Cellvibrio sp. PSBB006: one gene and its partners. The protein of the gene in region 3 binds, or shares a complex with, the protein of the main gene of each other region. Links are inferred from orthologs where the notes say so. Each region holds a gene or a part of one and is shown on either strand. Other genes may lie near its edges.

The links. The genes of interacting proteins can lie anywhere in the genome.
Region 1: the proteins of holA (region 3) and dnaX are in contact, whole or in part, in a cryo-EM structure (PDB 8GIZ), measured with the Escherichia coli proteins. The link is inferred for Cellvibrio sp. PSBB006 from one-to-one orthologs.
Region 2: the proteins of holA (region 3) and CBR65_RS02305 are in contact, whole or in part, in a cryo-EM structure (PDB 8GIZ), measured with the Escherichia coli proteins. The link is inferred for Cellvibrio sp. PSBB006 from one-to-one orthologs.

What each region holds. Positions count from the first base shown.
Region 1 is NZ_CP021382.1:1,577,908-1,581,562, reverse strand. What follows is about bases 1-2,898. They hold dnaX (DNA polymerase III subunit gamma/tau), read left to right. Parts: upstream 1-381; coding sequence 382-2,415; downstream 2,416-2,898. Other genes in these bases: recR (recombination mediator RecR), read left to right, coding at 2,812-2,898; CBR65_RS06575 (YbaB/EbfC family nucleoid-associated protein), read left to right, coding at 2,455-2,775. Outside these bases: more of recR, read left to right, coding at 2,899-3,405; rnd (ribonuclease D), read left to right, coding at 3,405-3,655. UniProt on the Escherichia coli protein: Part of the beta sliding clamp loading complex, which hydrolyzes ATP to load the beta clamp onto primed DNA to form the DNA replication pre-initiation complex.
Region 2 is NZ_CP021382.1:503,129-506,739, reverse strand. The notes cover bases 758-3,611. They hold CBR65_RS02305 (DNA polymerase III subunit delta'), read right to left. Parts: upstream 2,771-3,611; coding sequence 1,745-2,770; downstream 758-1,744. Other genes in these bases: tmk (dTMP kinase), read right to left, coding at 3,526-3,611; CBR65_RS02300 (pseudouridine synthase), read left to right, coding at 2,873-3,511; CBR65_RS02310 (PilZ domain-containing protein), read right to left, coding at 1,339-1,692; CBR65_RS02315 (TatD family hydrolase), read right to left, coding at 758-1,247. In the rest of the region: CBR65_RS02320 (dUTP diphosphatase), read right to left, coding at 1-437; more of CBR65_RS02315, read right to left, coding at 456-757. UniProt on the Escherichia coli protein: Part of the beta sliding clamp loading complex, which hydrolyzes ATP to load the beta clamp onto primed DNA to form the DNA replication pre-initiation complex.
Region 3 is NZ_CP021382.1:2,292,229-2,298,155, reverse strand. The notes cover bases 1,583-4,497. They hold holA (DNA polymerase III subunit delta), read right to left. Parts: upstream 3,608-4,497; coding sequence 2,558-3,607; downstream 1,583-2,557. Other genes in these bases: leuS (leucine--tRNA ligase), read right to left, coding at 4,221-4,497; lptE (LPS assembly lipoprotein LptE), read right to left, coding at 3,588-4,115; CBR65_RS09535 (GDSL-type esterase/lipase family protein), read right to left, coding at 1,733-2,488; CBR65_RS09540 (SGNH/GDSL hydrolase family protein), read right to left, coding at 1,583-1,593. In the rest of the region: CBR65_RS09545 (hypothetical protein), read right to left, coding at 1-165; more of CBR65_RS09540, read right to left, coding at 589-1,582; more of leuS, read right to left, coding at 4,498-5,927. UniProt on the Escherichia coli protein: Part of the beta sliding clamp loading complex, which hydrolyzes ATP to load the beta clamp onto primed DNA to form the DNA replication pre-initiation complex.

The DNA of each region.
Region 1 (3,655 bases), 710 kb from region 3 along the record:
TACTAATTTCCCGGTTGCGATGGATTTACCCGCGATGTGGTTGTGCATCCGCAGTCTTATTCCAAAGCGCCTTGCAATGACCTGCCAAACTGCGGATAATGCGCGCCTCTTGCAACCTGGCCCACGCCTGGATGCAAGCTGCAATGGTGACCTCTCCGGTCCCCTCGCAATAATGACCTGTAAACCCCGCCAGGCCCGGAAGGGAGCAACGGTAGCAGTTAGTTATGTGCCGGGGTGTGGCTGGTTAGGTCGCCACCCATCTTTCCTCCCGTTTCTTTCGCTGTCCTTGTCCAACTTATTTCCCTTTTCCTCCTTTATGTCTATTTCCGTCGCTGGCCGCTATAATCCCCGGCACGTTTTTCCCCGGAGAGTAGCCGTCGCATGAGTTATCAAGTCCTGGCCCGTAAATGGCGTCCTCGCATCTTCCGTGAGATGGTGGGGCAGGAGCACGTGTTGCAGGCATTGATCAATGCGCTGGATCACAACCGTTTACACCATGCTTATCTGTTTACCGGTACCCGTGGGGTAGGTAAGACGACTATCGCGCGGATTCTGGCGAAATGCCTGAATTGCGAGACTGGCGTCAGTTCAGAACCTTGCGGCCAATGCGCGTCCTGTCGTGAGATTGCCGAAGGCCGTTTTGTAGATCTGATCGAAGTGGATGCCGCCTCGCGCACCAAGGTGGAAGATACCCGTGAATTGCTGGAGAACGTGCAGTACGCGCCGACCCGCGGTCGCTATAAGGTTTACCTGATCGACGAAGTTCACATGCTGTCCAACAGCAGCTTCAATGCGCTGCTCAAGACCCTGGAAGAGCCACCACCCCACGTCAAATTCCTGCTGGCGACCACCGACCCGCAAAAGCTGCCGATGACAATTCTGTCGCGCTGTTTGCAGTTCAACCTCAAAAACATGAATCCAGAGCGGATTGTTCAACACTTGAAGTTTGTGTTGGAAAAAGAGCTGGTGCCATTTGAGGAGTCTGCCTTGTGGCAACTGGGTCGGTCTGCTGATGGCAGCATGCGCGATGCCATGAGCCTGACTGACCAGGCGATTGCCTACGGCTCCGGCAAGATTACCGAAGCGGAAGTGCGGGCGATGCTCGGCACGATTGATCAGGGCGCTGTATATGAGATCGTGGATGCGTTGACTTCACTTGATGGTCGGGCGGTGTTGGCGGCGGTAGAGCGTATGTCCGAACATGCGCCTGATTACGCCAGTGCCCTGGCAGAAATGTTGTCGGTGTTACACCGGGTGGCCATTGCCCAGGCATTACCGGAAGCGGTGGATAACAGTTACGGCGACCGCGAGCGCATCATGGCGCTTGCGCAAAGGCTGCCACCGGAAGATGTGCAATTGTTTTACCAGACGGCGTTGCTGGGCCGCCGCGACTTACCGCTGGCACCGGACCCCCGCGCCGGTTTTGAGATGGTCCTGTTGCGGATGCTGGCGTTCAAGCCCCAGGGCGTTCTCGAAATACCGACCAATAGCCTGCCAGCGGCCAGCCGTGCACCGGCTTCGCCGGTTGCAGTCTCATCAACATCGCCTGCCGAGTCGTCGCAAAGCAATTCTGTTTCGGCGCCGGAGACAACGCCGGAGAAACTCCCAACGTCAGTCTCAGCCGACGAACCAAAACAGGAAACTTCGCCCCCCAACCAACCAGCGTCTGCGCAGGCGCCGGCTCACCAAGTGCCAGTGCAGCAAGCGCCGCCCGTCCAGGAAGCCGCAAAACAAACACCGCCGCCTTTTGATGGCCCCTACGACGATGCCGATGCGGGAGCTGCTGCTGACTACGCGGAATACCTGCAATCGCCAGTTGAATATCCTGAGCAAGAGGATTTATCACCAAAAAAGCCTGAGGCGGCACCCGCGCCGCCAGTCAGTGCGCCGCCACCGGTTGTTGAGCCTGTTCAGGAGCCTAAACCCACGGTAATTGCACCAACGGCGCCCGTACAACGGACGCCTGTGCAAGAGGCTCCAGCACATAAAGTGCCTGAAAAGGCGCCTGTACCAAAAATCCCATTGGATCAGGCCGGGCCGGAAACCTGGCCACAGATTTACCTCGGATTGGGCGTAACCGGCATTTTGCAAAGCACGGCGGCCAACTGTCAGATGGTAGAGCGCCAGGGCACCCAATTTACATTTGTTCTGGATAACGCCAACAGCACGCTATACGACGAAGGGCATCAGCAACGCTTGGCTGACCTGTTGAGCGATTACTTTATTGAACGGGTCAAGGTGGTGATCCAACAAGGTCAGGTTACGACGGAGACGCCCGCCGCCATTGCAATCCGTCATCGCCAGGAGCGCCAGGCTGATGCGGTTGCATCCATCAAGAGCGACCCCATTGTCCAACAGTTGATCGAACACTTTGGCGCAACCCTGCGTGAAGATTCCATTACGCCAGTGGGTTGATGCCGACAGCGCTATTTAAATGACAGCAGAGGTGGTGTTATGAAAGGTTTGGGTGACTTGATGAAACAAGCCCAGGAGATGCAAGGCAAGATGCAGCGGATGCAGGAAGAGCTGGCCAGCGCCGAAGTGAAAGGTGAGGCTGGTGCTGGCCTGGTGACAGTGGTTATGACCGGACGCCATGACGTCAAGCGCGTCGCGATTGATGACAGCCTGCTGAGCGAAGACAAGGAAATGCTGGAGGATCTATTGGCCGCTGCAGTTAACGATGCGGTGCGCAAGGTCGAAGCCCATAGCCGTGAACACATGCAAAAGATGACTGCCGGCATGGGTATCCCGCCGGATTTCAAGATGCCGTTTTAAGGCCCTGGCCTGCGACTCGTAACGCGAGATTGATCCATGTTCAGCCCCTTAATTGATGAATTGATGTCCTCGCTGCGCTGCCTGCCCGGCGTCGGCCCTAAATCAGCGCAGCGGATGGCCTTGCATTTGCTGGAGCGCGACCGTGAAGGTGCCGAACGCCTGGCGCACAGTCTGCATAAGGCTGTGGAAGGTGTAGGGCGCTGTCAGCGCTGTCGTACCCTGACGGAACAAACCCTGTGCGGCATTTGCAGCAATACCCGCCGCGAAACCGGTTTGCTCTGCGTAGTGGAAACGCCGGCAGATGTGCTGGCTATCGAGCAGGCGGGCAGTTATCAGGGCAAATATTTTGTGTTGCTGGGGCATTTGTCGCCTATCGATGGCATCGGCCCTGAAGATATCGGCGTGGATCAGTTGATCCAACTATTGCAAAGCGAACCTATCAAGGAAGTCATCCTGGCGACCAACCCTACGGTAGAGGGCGAGGCCACCGCGTTTTATATCAGCGAGCGCGCCAAAAAGCTGGGGGTGGTGGTATCGCGCATCGCCCACGGCGTTCCCTTGGGTGGTGAGTTGGAGTTTATTGATGGCGGCACGCTCGCCCACGCTTTTTCAAGTCGAAGACACGTTTAATGTTGATTCCCACCGAACCCATCTGGATCGATCAGGATACCGAGCTGGCCCGCTTGTGCGCCCAATGGCGGCAACAGGCCGCTATCGCGATTGATACCGAATTTATGCGCAGCAGTACCTTTTATCCTATCGCCGGTTTGATCCAGGTCGGTGACGGGAAAGGTTGTTATCTGATTGACCCGATCGCGATCAAAGACTTTGCACCCTTGTGTGAGCTCTTTCTGGATGAGGCGGTCACCAAGGTATTGCA
Region 2 (3,611 bases), 1.8 Mb from region 3 along the record:
ACGTAACCGCGATAGAGTTGATCAAAACTCATATCCACACCCGCCATCAAACGGCCGAATAAATCAATGTGAAATTGACGATCCGCGAGGGTTGCGCCGGCGAAGGCTTCGAGGTCAAGGCGGAAGTCTGGCTGCTCAGTGACAATGCATAAATTATTCTGTACGCGCGCAATGATGGCGTCCTGGGTTTCACCGGACTGCAATAAAATACTCAAACCAAAATGCCAGATATCAATTAATTCCAACGCGACTTGCTCAGTATCCGGCGTTTGTTTTTTCCACCATTTCCAGCCGTAATGATCCATCAATTCCGCACACTCGACCCAAATTGCGCGGTACCATTCGTATCCCTGTTCGCGCCAGTTGGCGGTGACTTTGGTGTTCATGCTGTCTTGTAATTCGAGCATGATCTGAATCTGTTGTGCTTGTGCGTTCATCAATGTTTCTCTTCAGGATTAATGGGGCAAATATTGTTTTGCGCGTGTGAACAAACGATAAAAATTGTCGGTGGTTTGTTGCGCAAGATCTTCAAACGCCATGCCGCGCACCTCGGCCACAAACTCGGCCACTTCGCGCACGTAACGCGGCTCGTTCGGTTTGCCGCGATAAGGGACAGGCGCCAGGTAAGGTGAATCGGTTTCAACCAGCAAACGGTCAATGGGCATCTTGCGCACGACATCGCGAATTTGCTCGGCATTTTTGAAGGTGACAATGCCGGAGATGGAAATGTAATAATTCAAGTCCAGAGCACGTTTGGCCATATCCCAATCTTCGGTAAAACAATGCAGCACGCCTGCATGTTCGAGACTGCCGTGAGCTTTAATTAAATCGATAGTATCGTCACGCGCTTCGCGTGTGTGCACAACAACAGGCAATCCGGTTTTACCACCCACCTCCAGATGCAGGGCGAAGCTTTCATGTTGCAGCGCTTTGCTTTCCGTTTCGTAATGATAATCCAGGCCGGTTTCCCCCAGCGCAACCACTTTGGGTTGTTGCGACCACTGCAGCAATTGTTCTGCGCTGGCGGTACCTTCTTTTACATCGCAGGGATGCACACCGACTGAAGCCACTACGCCGGGATGCTGCTGCGCAATATCAATAACGGTCTGGATATTTTCCAGGCTAATGCCGATGCACAGCATTTGTTGGATACCACGCGCATGCGCGGCCTGGATTGCACCGGTCAGTTCCCCGTCGTAAGGCGTCAGGTTAATACGGTCAAGGTGGCAATGGGAGTCGACTAACATAATGCTGAACCTTGGTTAATACGGATGGGTTAATACGGATGTAAAAAAGCCAGGACTGGCCTGGCTTCCCGGGTGCGATTGTAACGAATCTTTACATGGTATGGGTGGGTCGGTCGGAAGAGAGCGAACCAGCCAGATAGGTTTCGATCTTGTTCACGGCGGTATTGTCCTGGTCACTGAACTGCACTCCGATACCCGCCGCACGGTTGCCCTGCGCACCCTTGGGAGTTACCCAAACAACCTTACCGGCCACCGGGATTTTCTCCGACTCGTCCATCAGACTGAGCAACATAAAGACTTCATCGCCCAGTTTGTAGCTTTTGCTGGTGGGGATAAACATGCCACCGTTTTTCACAAACGGCATATACGCGGCGTAAAGCACCGCCTTGTCTTTGATGGTCAGAGAAAGAATGCCATTGCGGGCACCGCCGCCAATCGCTTGCATAGGACTACCTGTTTAACCGAAAACAATGAAAGAACACTAATAGATTAGTCTACTACTGTCCAGCCGCCAGCGGCCGATTCGTGCTGGCGCGCAACAAAGCACCCCAATCGAGAAATAATTCCTCTAATAACAACTGTTTATTGGGGTTCGCCCCGCTCAGCAGTTGCTTTTTATTGGTCAGGATTTTCTCGATATAACGATGCAGCAGTGCCGGCACTACATACGTCAGACGCTCGCGAAACTCCGGTGGCAGTGCCTTGATCTGCGGATCATCCATGCCGACCCGCCAACGCGCCAACCCGTGCAGCCAACCCAGAAACCATTCGATGATCGCCACTACATCATCACCATGCCACTGCTGCGCAAGCTCAATGGCGGAGAGCTGGCCAAGCGTCAAACGCGCCAGGTTATCCTGTAATTGCTGGTAGCGCTCCAGTGCATCGCCTTCCAACAACGCCAACGCGGTCAGCGGCGCGCCACGAGCGACGAACAATACCTCTTTCGGTTGAACACTTGAGCCGGTCATCAACGGCGTAAGCCAATGCAAAACCTGCTCTTCGCGCGGCATAGCCAGCAATCGTAGCTGACAGCGACTGCGAATAGTGGGTAAAACAGCACTTGGGGTATGGCTGACCAGAATCAATAATGTATTGTCCGCCGGCTCCTCCAGAGACTTGAGTAAGGCATTGGCGGAGTTGATATTCATGGCCTCCGCCGGCTCCAGCACGAGAACCTTGTACCCTCCCTGCTGCGCCGTTTTCCCCAGAGATTCGATCAGGCCGCGCACCTGATCTACCTTGATAGCCTTGCTGCCCTCTTCCGGCTCAAGCATCAGGAAATCAGGGTGGGTTTGAGCGTGATTTAATTGGCAAGAACGGCATTTACCGCAGGGCGTGCCCTCAACAGGCGAAAGACACAACAATAAATGGGCAAGAGCTTCTGCCAGGTGGCGCTTACCGATACCTTTAGGCCCCGCGAGCATCAGCGCATGGGGTAACTTATTCGCTGCCTGTTGAGCGCAAATCTGCTGCCAATCGCCTTGTTGCCAGGGATAGGGTAATGCGGGGAAGTCACTCATGCCGGAAAAGCTCATTGGAAAAATCAGTTAAAAACATCAATTCGGGCGCAAGCTTAGCAATTATTTGCGATAATCGCCGCCTTTTTAGCGAACCAGCCGATTATGACTGAGCACACTCTGGACATTCTTTACCGCGACGACGATCTGCTGATCCTCAACAAACCTGCCGGGTTGCTCACCGTTCCCGGTAAGGGGCCGGACAACCAGGATTGCCTGATTCGCCGGGCTCTTGGCCCATTTCCCAATGCCCGGGTTGTACATCGGCTGGACCAGGGCACCTCTGGCATTGTTATGTTTCCGCTTAACTACATCACCCTGCGCACCCTCACCAAGCAGTTTGAGACGCGCGGCGTGCATAAGCGTTATGTGGCGGTGGTGTCCGGCCTGATGGAGCAGGATGAGGGAGAAGTTACATTGCCCTTGATTTGCGATTGGCCAAATCGCCCGCTGCAAAAAGTGTGTTTTGAGCAAGGCAAAGCGGCACATACCCGTTATCGCGTGATGGAACGGGATGCGGATACACAAACCACCCGGGTATTACTGGAACCGGTCAGCGGCAGGACACATCAATTGCGCGTTCATATGCTGGCACTGGGGCATCCGATTGTGGGCGACAGGCTCTACGCGCCGGTGGACATCCAGGAACAGGCCCCTCGCCTGCTGCTACACGCGCAACAGATTTTCTTTGATCACCCCATTACCAATCAACCGGTGAACATACACTGCCCGCCAGCTTTCTGATGTGCTAACAACGGCTAGCCAAGCAACGCTTGCAACACCCGATCAATATCCTGCTGCACAGCGACTAATGGCTGCCCCGCATTAACCACCGCATAACGTG
Region 3 (5,927 bases):
GACGCTTGACGGTGCTTCGCTGGAGGCCTCGCTACTGGATGCGACACTGCTGGAGGAGGGTGCCGGTGCGCTGGACGAACTTGTTGAGTCGTTGTCATTATCACTGCCGCCGCAACCGGTAATTAATGCGGTGACGATTACAGCAAGGGAGATTTGCTTGATCATGTGGTGTTCCTCTTATATTTATCTTTGAAACCGCTTTTTTATTTGAACGTTGTCGCTGTGTTTCAACTACCCGAACAATTGCGCTGCATCTTTATTATTCAGTTCAATCGCGGGTGGGAGATTGACTGCGTCTTAACAACGAATTTCATGCGTGCTCGCTTGCCGGTAAATTCATTTTTAGGGATGAATATTCGGGCAGTTCGAGCCAAGGTACTGCACATGTATACCAGTGAAACTTTGCTGAGGTACATGTGTACAAGCAAACATAGCACATAGATATTCATAAAGACTATAAGTCGAGAAGGATATTTTGCGCGCCGGGCTTTTTTGATTCCATCTGGATGGATGGCGCCGAATTTTATGAAGAAGAATTATTAAAACGAGGGGGAAGCGTACGCCTGTCGCCCAGGCGTATGCTCAGGACTACCAATGCATGATGCGTTTCAGGTGAGGGGCCAGGTCTTTTGCCATAGCAGCGTGTTGTGCTTTGGTTGGGTGTGCATCACAGGTATCTCCCGGGTAATGGTTGGACGTTACCAGATGAAGCCGGGGGCTGGCGACGCGTTGCTGAACTTCCGTCAAGTACGCCGTGAGGGCCGCCTTTTTCTCCCCGCTCAATATCGCGCCCTCAGTCAACACGATATGTGTTTTGGGGTACAGCTCAAATAAGCGCTTGATTAACGCCACGTAGGTGCTGACATAGTCTTCCCGTTCGGGAATGCCCTGGCTGAAATCATTTGTACCTATCGCACTGAGGATCAGGTCGGGCGTGTAATTTCCATGGTCCCACACCACTGACGATGCCGGGTCAGCGATTGTCAGCTCGGCGTAGTCCGGCAGGTTCAGTTCATCGGTTCGACCATTCCAGCTGCGCACCAAGCCGCGCCCACCGTAACAAACCAGGTTCACTTGTGCGTCCAGAGCAGCCGCCGTGAGCATGCCGTAGGACAACCGAGGATTCCACCAGCGGGTGGTTTTCTTGCAATCAGCGGTGCGTTCAATGGCTTCACCGCAGGTGACAGAATCGCCCAGGATCAGCATCCGCTTGTGAGGCAACGGGGATGGATCGAGCAAGCCACCGTCGGCAATTTCAATATGCTCAAGGGTTACCACACCGTGCCAGGTTTCGCCGCGGTGGATGATGGCCACCTGGTGCGGTGAGGGTGTTTCAAAAACCAGGGGAATGCGCTGACTTTGACTGGAAAGCTGAATAACCTGCGGCTCTGTGTTATCAACAATAATTTCCAGATAACTTTGATCACTGGTGCTGCGCGCTTGTAACCAAAATGCTTTACCGCTGACGTTAAAGCGAGTGGTAACACCTGGGTAGGCAAAACGCACACTGCCATCGGCGAGCGGTTCTGTCCGCCCTATGGTTTGCACGAGCGGATTGGTCATTGAAAAGCGGGAGATAATCGTATCGTTCATGGCTTTGTCAGTGGTAGGAGAGGTTGTTGCGCAGCCAAGGCAGGACATGACAATTAAGCTTGCGTATCGCCTGCTCAACAAGGCTAAATTTTTAAACCAAAAAGTTTGCATAGAAACGCTCGTCTGAAGTCGAAACAATTTAATCCAGCCATTTCCGTAGTGTCGGCATCATCGCATCAGCCCAGATTTGATAACCGGGCTCGGCGGGATGTAAAAAGTCAGGCATGATTTCCGGGGAAATCGAGCCGTCGTCTTGCAACATCAGATGACCATAGTCATGAAAGAAAACATGCTTGCCATCATCCAGAGTGTTAATGAGCTGATTAGCTTTAATGATGGGAGCACGCATGGGGCTTTGCGCGGTTTCCTGATAAGGGAAGATGCCGTTCACTAAAATCTTTGCATCAGGAAAGGCCGTGCGCAATGTGGTGACCACCGCTTTCACACCTTGGAAGACTTCTTCGGGGCCTTCGTTGTTGAGTCCGAAGTTATTGATGCCAATCATCAGCACGACGACTTTGGGATTCAATTTTTCGATGTCGCCATTTTCCAGGCGCCACAACACATTACCGGTTTGATCGCCACCTACGCCGAAATTGGCCGCTTTGTAAGGTGCAAAATATTTTTGCCACAGCGGCGCTGGCCAACCCTCTGTGATGGAGTCGCCTACAAACAATAAATTCACGTCGCCCGCGCGCGCAACCGCCACATCCTCGGCAAATTTCTGGTGCCATTGCTCTACGGACATCCAGGAATACTCAATGGTGCGTGGAGCCGGGATGGTCGATGCCGGTGCGGGTTTATCGTCGGCGCAGCCGGCAGTTGCAAACAGGACTAATAATGTCGTGAGTACAATGTGATGTAACCGGTTAGATATTAAGATTGTTTTTATCATCGGGTAGCTCCAGTGGTCAGGTTCTCTTTTCAATGGAATGTTTTGTGGGTGGGCTTTTTATTAAACGTGTTAAATCTTTAATGCGAGACGATCATTGCTCGGATGCAAGCTGTGTACGCCAGCCAGGTTCAAAATTAAATCCAGCAGTTCATCCCAGGGTTCGGCATTGCGCATACCTTTGACTGCTTTATCGATGCCATTGGCTTTGCGCAATAACTGTTGCAACTGTGCGGGTTTTAAACGCTGCAAGGCTGCTTTAATTAAGGGCTGGCGTTTATCCCAAACACCGGCTTGCTTTGCCGCCCAATCAAAATGTTTTCCCTGGCTTACCGCGAGCGAAATCTGCACCAGGCTGCGAATATCGCGTGTAATAGCCCACAAGATATTGATTGGTTCAGTCCCTTCAGTTTTTAGCCCGTGGAGTGTCTTGACCGCCGCGCGGGCATCACCATGTAGAGCTTTATCTGCAAGTCCAAAGACATCGTAGCGCGCACTGTCAGCAACTACAGAAGCCATCAATTCATAGCTGACCACTTTGTCATTGGTCAGCAGTTTTAATTTTTCAATTTCCTGCGCAGCGGCGAGCAGGTTGCCTTCAATACGCGATGCCAGCAAATCAATGGCGCTGCTGTCGGCACGCAGGCCGGCTTGTTGCAAGCGTGTGCCGATCCAGCGCGGCAATTGTGCCGGTGTAATCGGCCAGACTTGAACATGAATACCGGCTTCGTCGAGCGCCTTAAACCATTTGCTTTTTTGCGTGGCGCCATCGAGTTTATCAGTGACCACGAGTAGCAGATTATCGCTGGCGGGTGACTGGGCGTATTCAATCAGCGCTTTGCCGCCTTTATCGCCAGGTTTGCCGTTGGGCATACGCAGTTCGATGATTTTTTTCTCGGCAAACAAAGACAAGCTGTTAGCTGCCGCGAGTAACTGGCCCCACTCAAAACTGTTGTCGACATGGTAGAGCTCGCGCTCGCTAAACCCGGCCTGGCGCGCAGCCTGGCGAATTGCGTCACAGGCTTCCTGGATCAGCAGTGGTTCATCGCCGCTGACGAGGTAAATCGGAGCCAGTTGTTTGCTGAGCGCCTGGCTCAGCTGTTCAGGGCGCAGTTTGGCCATCGGTGGCCTCGGCTGCTGAGTTGACACTCACGGCCTGCAAGCGGCGTAACATTTGTTGTGCAATATCGCGGCGCATTTCGCGCAGCAACAAAGCCTCTTCCTGAGAGGCGCTGCTGGCATTGCCGGCACTGTAGTCGTAGGTACGCGCATTGGTGGCGGTGGTCATGGGCGCGAGCAACACGCCTTCGCGGTTGCGGATTTCGTAATCCACAGAAAGGATGATCTGGTAGGCGCTGGTGAGCGCATCGCTGCCCACGCCGGCAGTGCGGCGGTCATCGCGCTCTTCTACAATCACCAGAGAATAAGGCGCTGCGCTTGCTTCTTCCGCCGCGGTTACCTTGTTGGCTTTGAGTAATTGTTTGACTTCGGTAATCAGTGCGCCGTGAGCGTCTTCAGCGGTGACAAAAATGCTATCGATATTAGTTGGCAAATTGGTGGAACCGCGTAAATGCCAACCGCAGGCGCTGATCAGGCTGGTTATCAGTAAACAGGCGATAATTTTATTCATAACATTCCTGATCGGGTGTGGAGTGGGCGGCGCTACGATAAATAGAAGCCGCGATAAATAGTTGTCGGATTACGCCTGTGGCTAATCCGACCTACGATCAAACATTTAATTGGCGACGATATTGACCAGTTTGTTGGGCACGACGATCACCTTGCGCACGGTGATGCCGTCCAGAAAACGTTGCACGTTGTCCTGGGCCAGCGCCATCTCTTCCAGGGTCTTTTGCGGCGCGTCTATGGGCGCGTCTAGTTTGCTGCGCACCTTGCCGTTTACCTGCACAACAATCTCGATGCTTGAACGCACCAGCGCGGACTCATCCAGTGTCGGCCAGCTGGCGGTCAACGGAATGTCGTTATGACCCAGAGAATGCCAAAGTGACTGGGTAATATGCGGCACGATAGGTGCGAGCACCAGGATCGCCGTCTCCAGCGCTTCGCGCTCCACCGCCAGACCTTGCGGATTGGCGCGGTCGGCCAATTTGCTCACTTCGTTAAGCAGCTCCATGGTCGCTGCAATAGCGGTGTTAAATGTTTGGCGGCGACCGTAATCGTCACTGACCTTGGCGATGGTTTCATGGGTCTTGCGGCGCAGATCTTTCTGCGCCTGCGACAGATTGGTGGCATCCAGCTTGCCGGGTGTGCCAGCGTTGATGTGACCTTCTACCGCTTTCCACAATCGCTGCAAAAAGCGATAGGCGCCGGCCACGCCGGAATCGCTCCATTCCATGCTCTGTTCTGGCGGTGCCGCAAACATGGAAAACAGGCGCACAGTGTCCGCGCCGTACTGGTTGATTAATTCTTCCGGGTCCACCGTGTTGCCTTTGGACTTGCTCATCTTGGTGCCGTCTTTCAACACCATGCCCTGGCACAGCAAACGCTCGAAGGGCTCGTCACAACTGACCAAACCTTCATCGCGCATCAATTTGTGAAAGAAGCGGGAATAGAGCAAATGCAGAATCGCATGTTCGATGCCGCCGACATATTGATCTACCGGCAGCCAGTAATCAGCGGCCGCTTTATCGATCATGCCCTCAGTGAAATTCGGGCAGGTGTAGCGTGCGTAATACCAGCTCGACTCCATAAAGGTATCGAAGGTGTCGGTTTCGCGCTCAACGGTTTTACCGTCCAGCTCATCTTTACGCCATTCGGGATCGGCCTTGATCGGCGATTGCACGCCGTTCATCACAACATCTTCCGGCAGCATTACAGGCAGTTTGTGCGCCGGCACGGGAATCTCACCGCCTTCGGGTAAATTGAACATCGGGATGGGCGCACCCCAATAACGCTGACGTGAAACGCCCCAGTCGCGCAAACGGTAGTTAACTTTTACCTGGCCTTTTTTGGCTGCTTCCAGGGTACTGGCAATTGCATCAAAGGCAGCGTTGAAGTCGAGACCGTCGTACTCGCCTGAATTAACCAGTAACCCTTTTTCCACAAAGGCGGCTTTATTCAAGTCGATCTCTTCGCCGTTTTGTGGCGCGATGACCTGCTGAATTGGCAAGTTGTATTTTTGGGCAAATTCGTAATCACGCTGGTCGTGGGCCGGTACTGCCATCACCGCCCCTGAGCCGTAATCCATCAGCACATAGTTGGCGACCCACACAGCGACCGGTTCGCCGGTAATGGGATGCAGGGCTTTGATGCCGGTATCCATGCCGCGTTTTTCCATGGTGGCCATATCGGCTTCGGCCACAGATTGCACTTTGCAATCGGCAATAAACTGCGCAAGTTGGAGATTGGTTTCAGCCAGCAATTTGGCAATAGGATGCTCCGCTGCCAGGCTCACATAGGTGACGCCCATCAAGGTATCCGG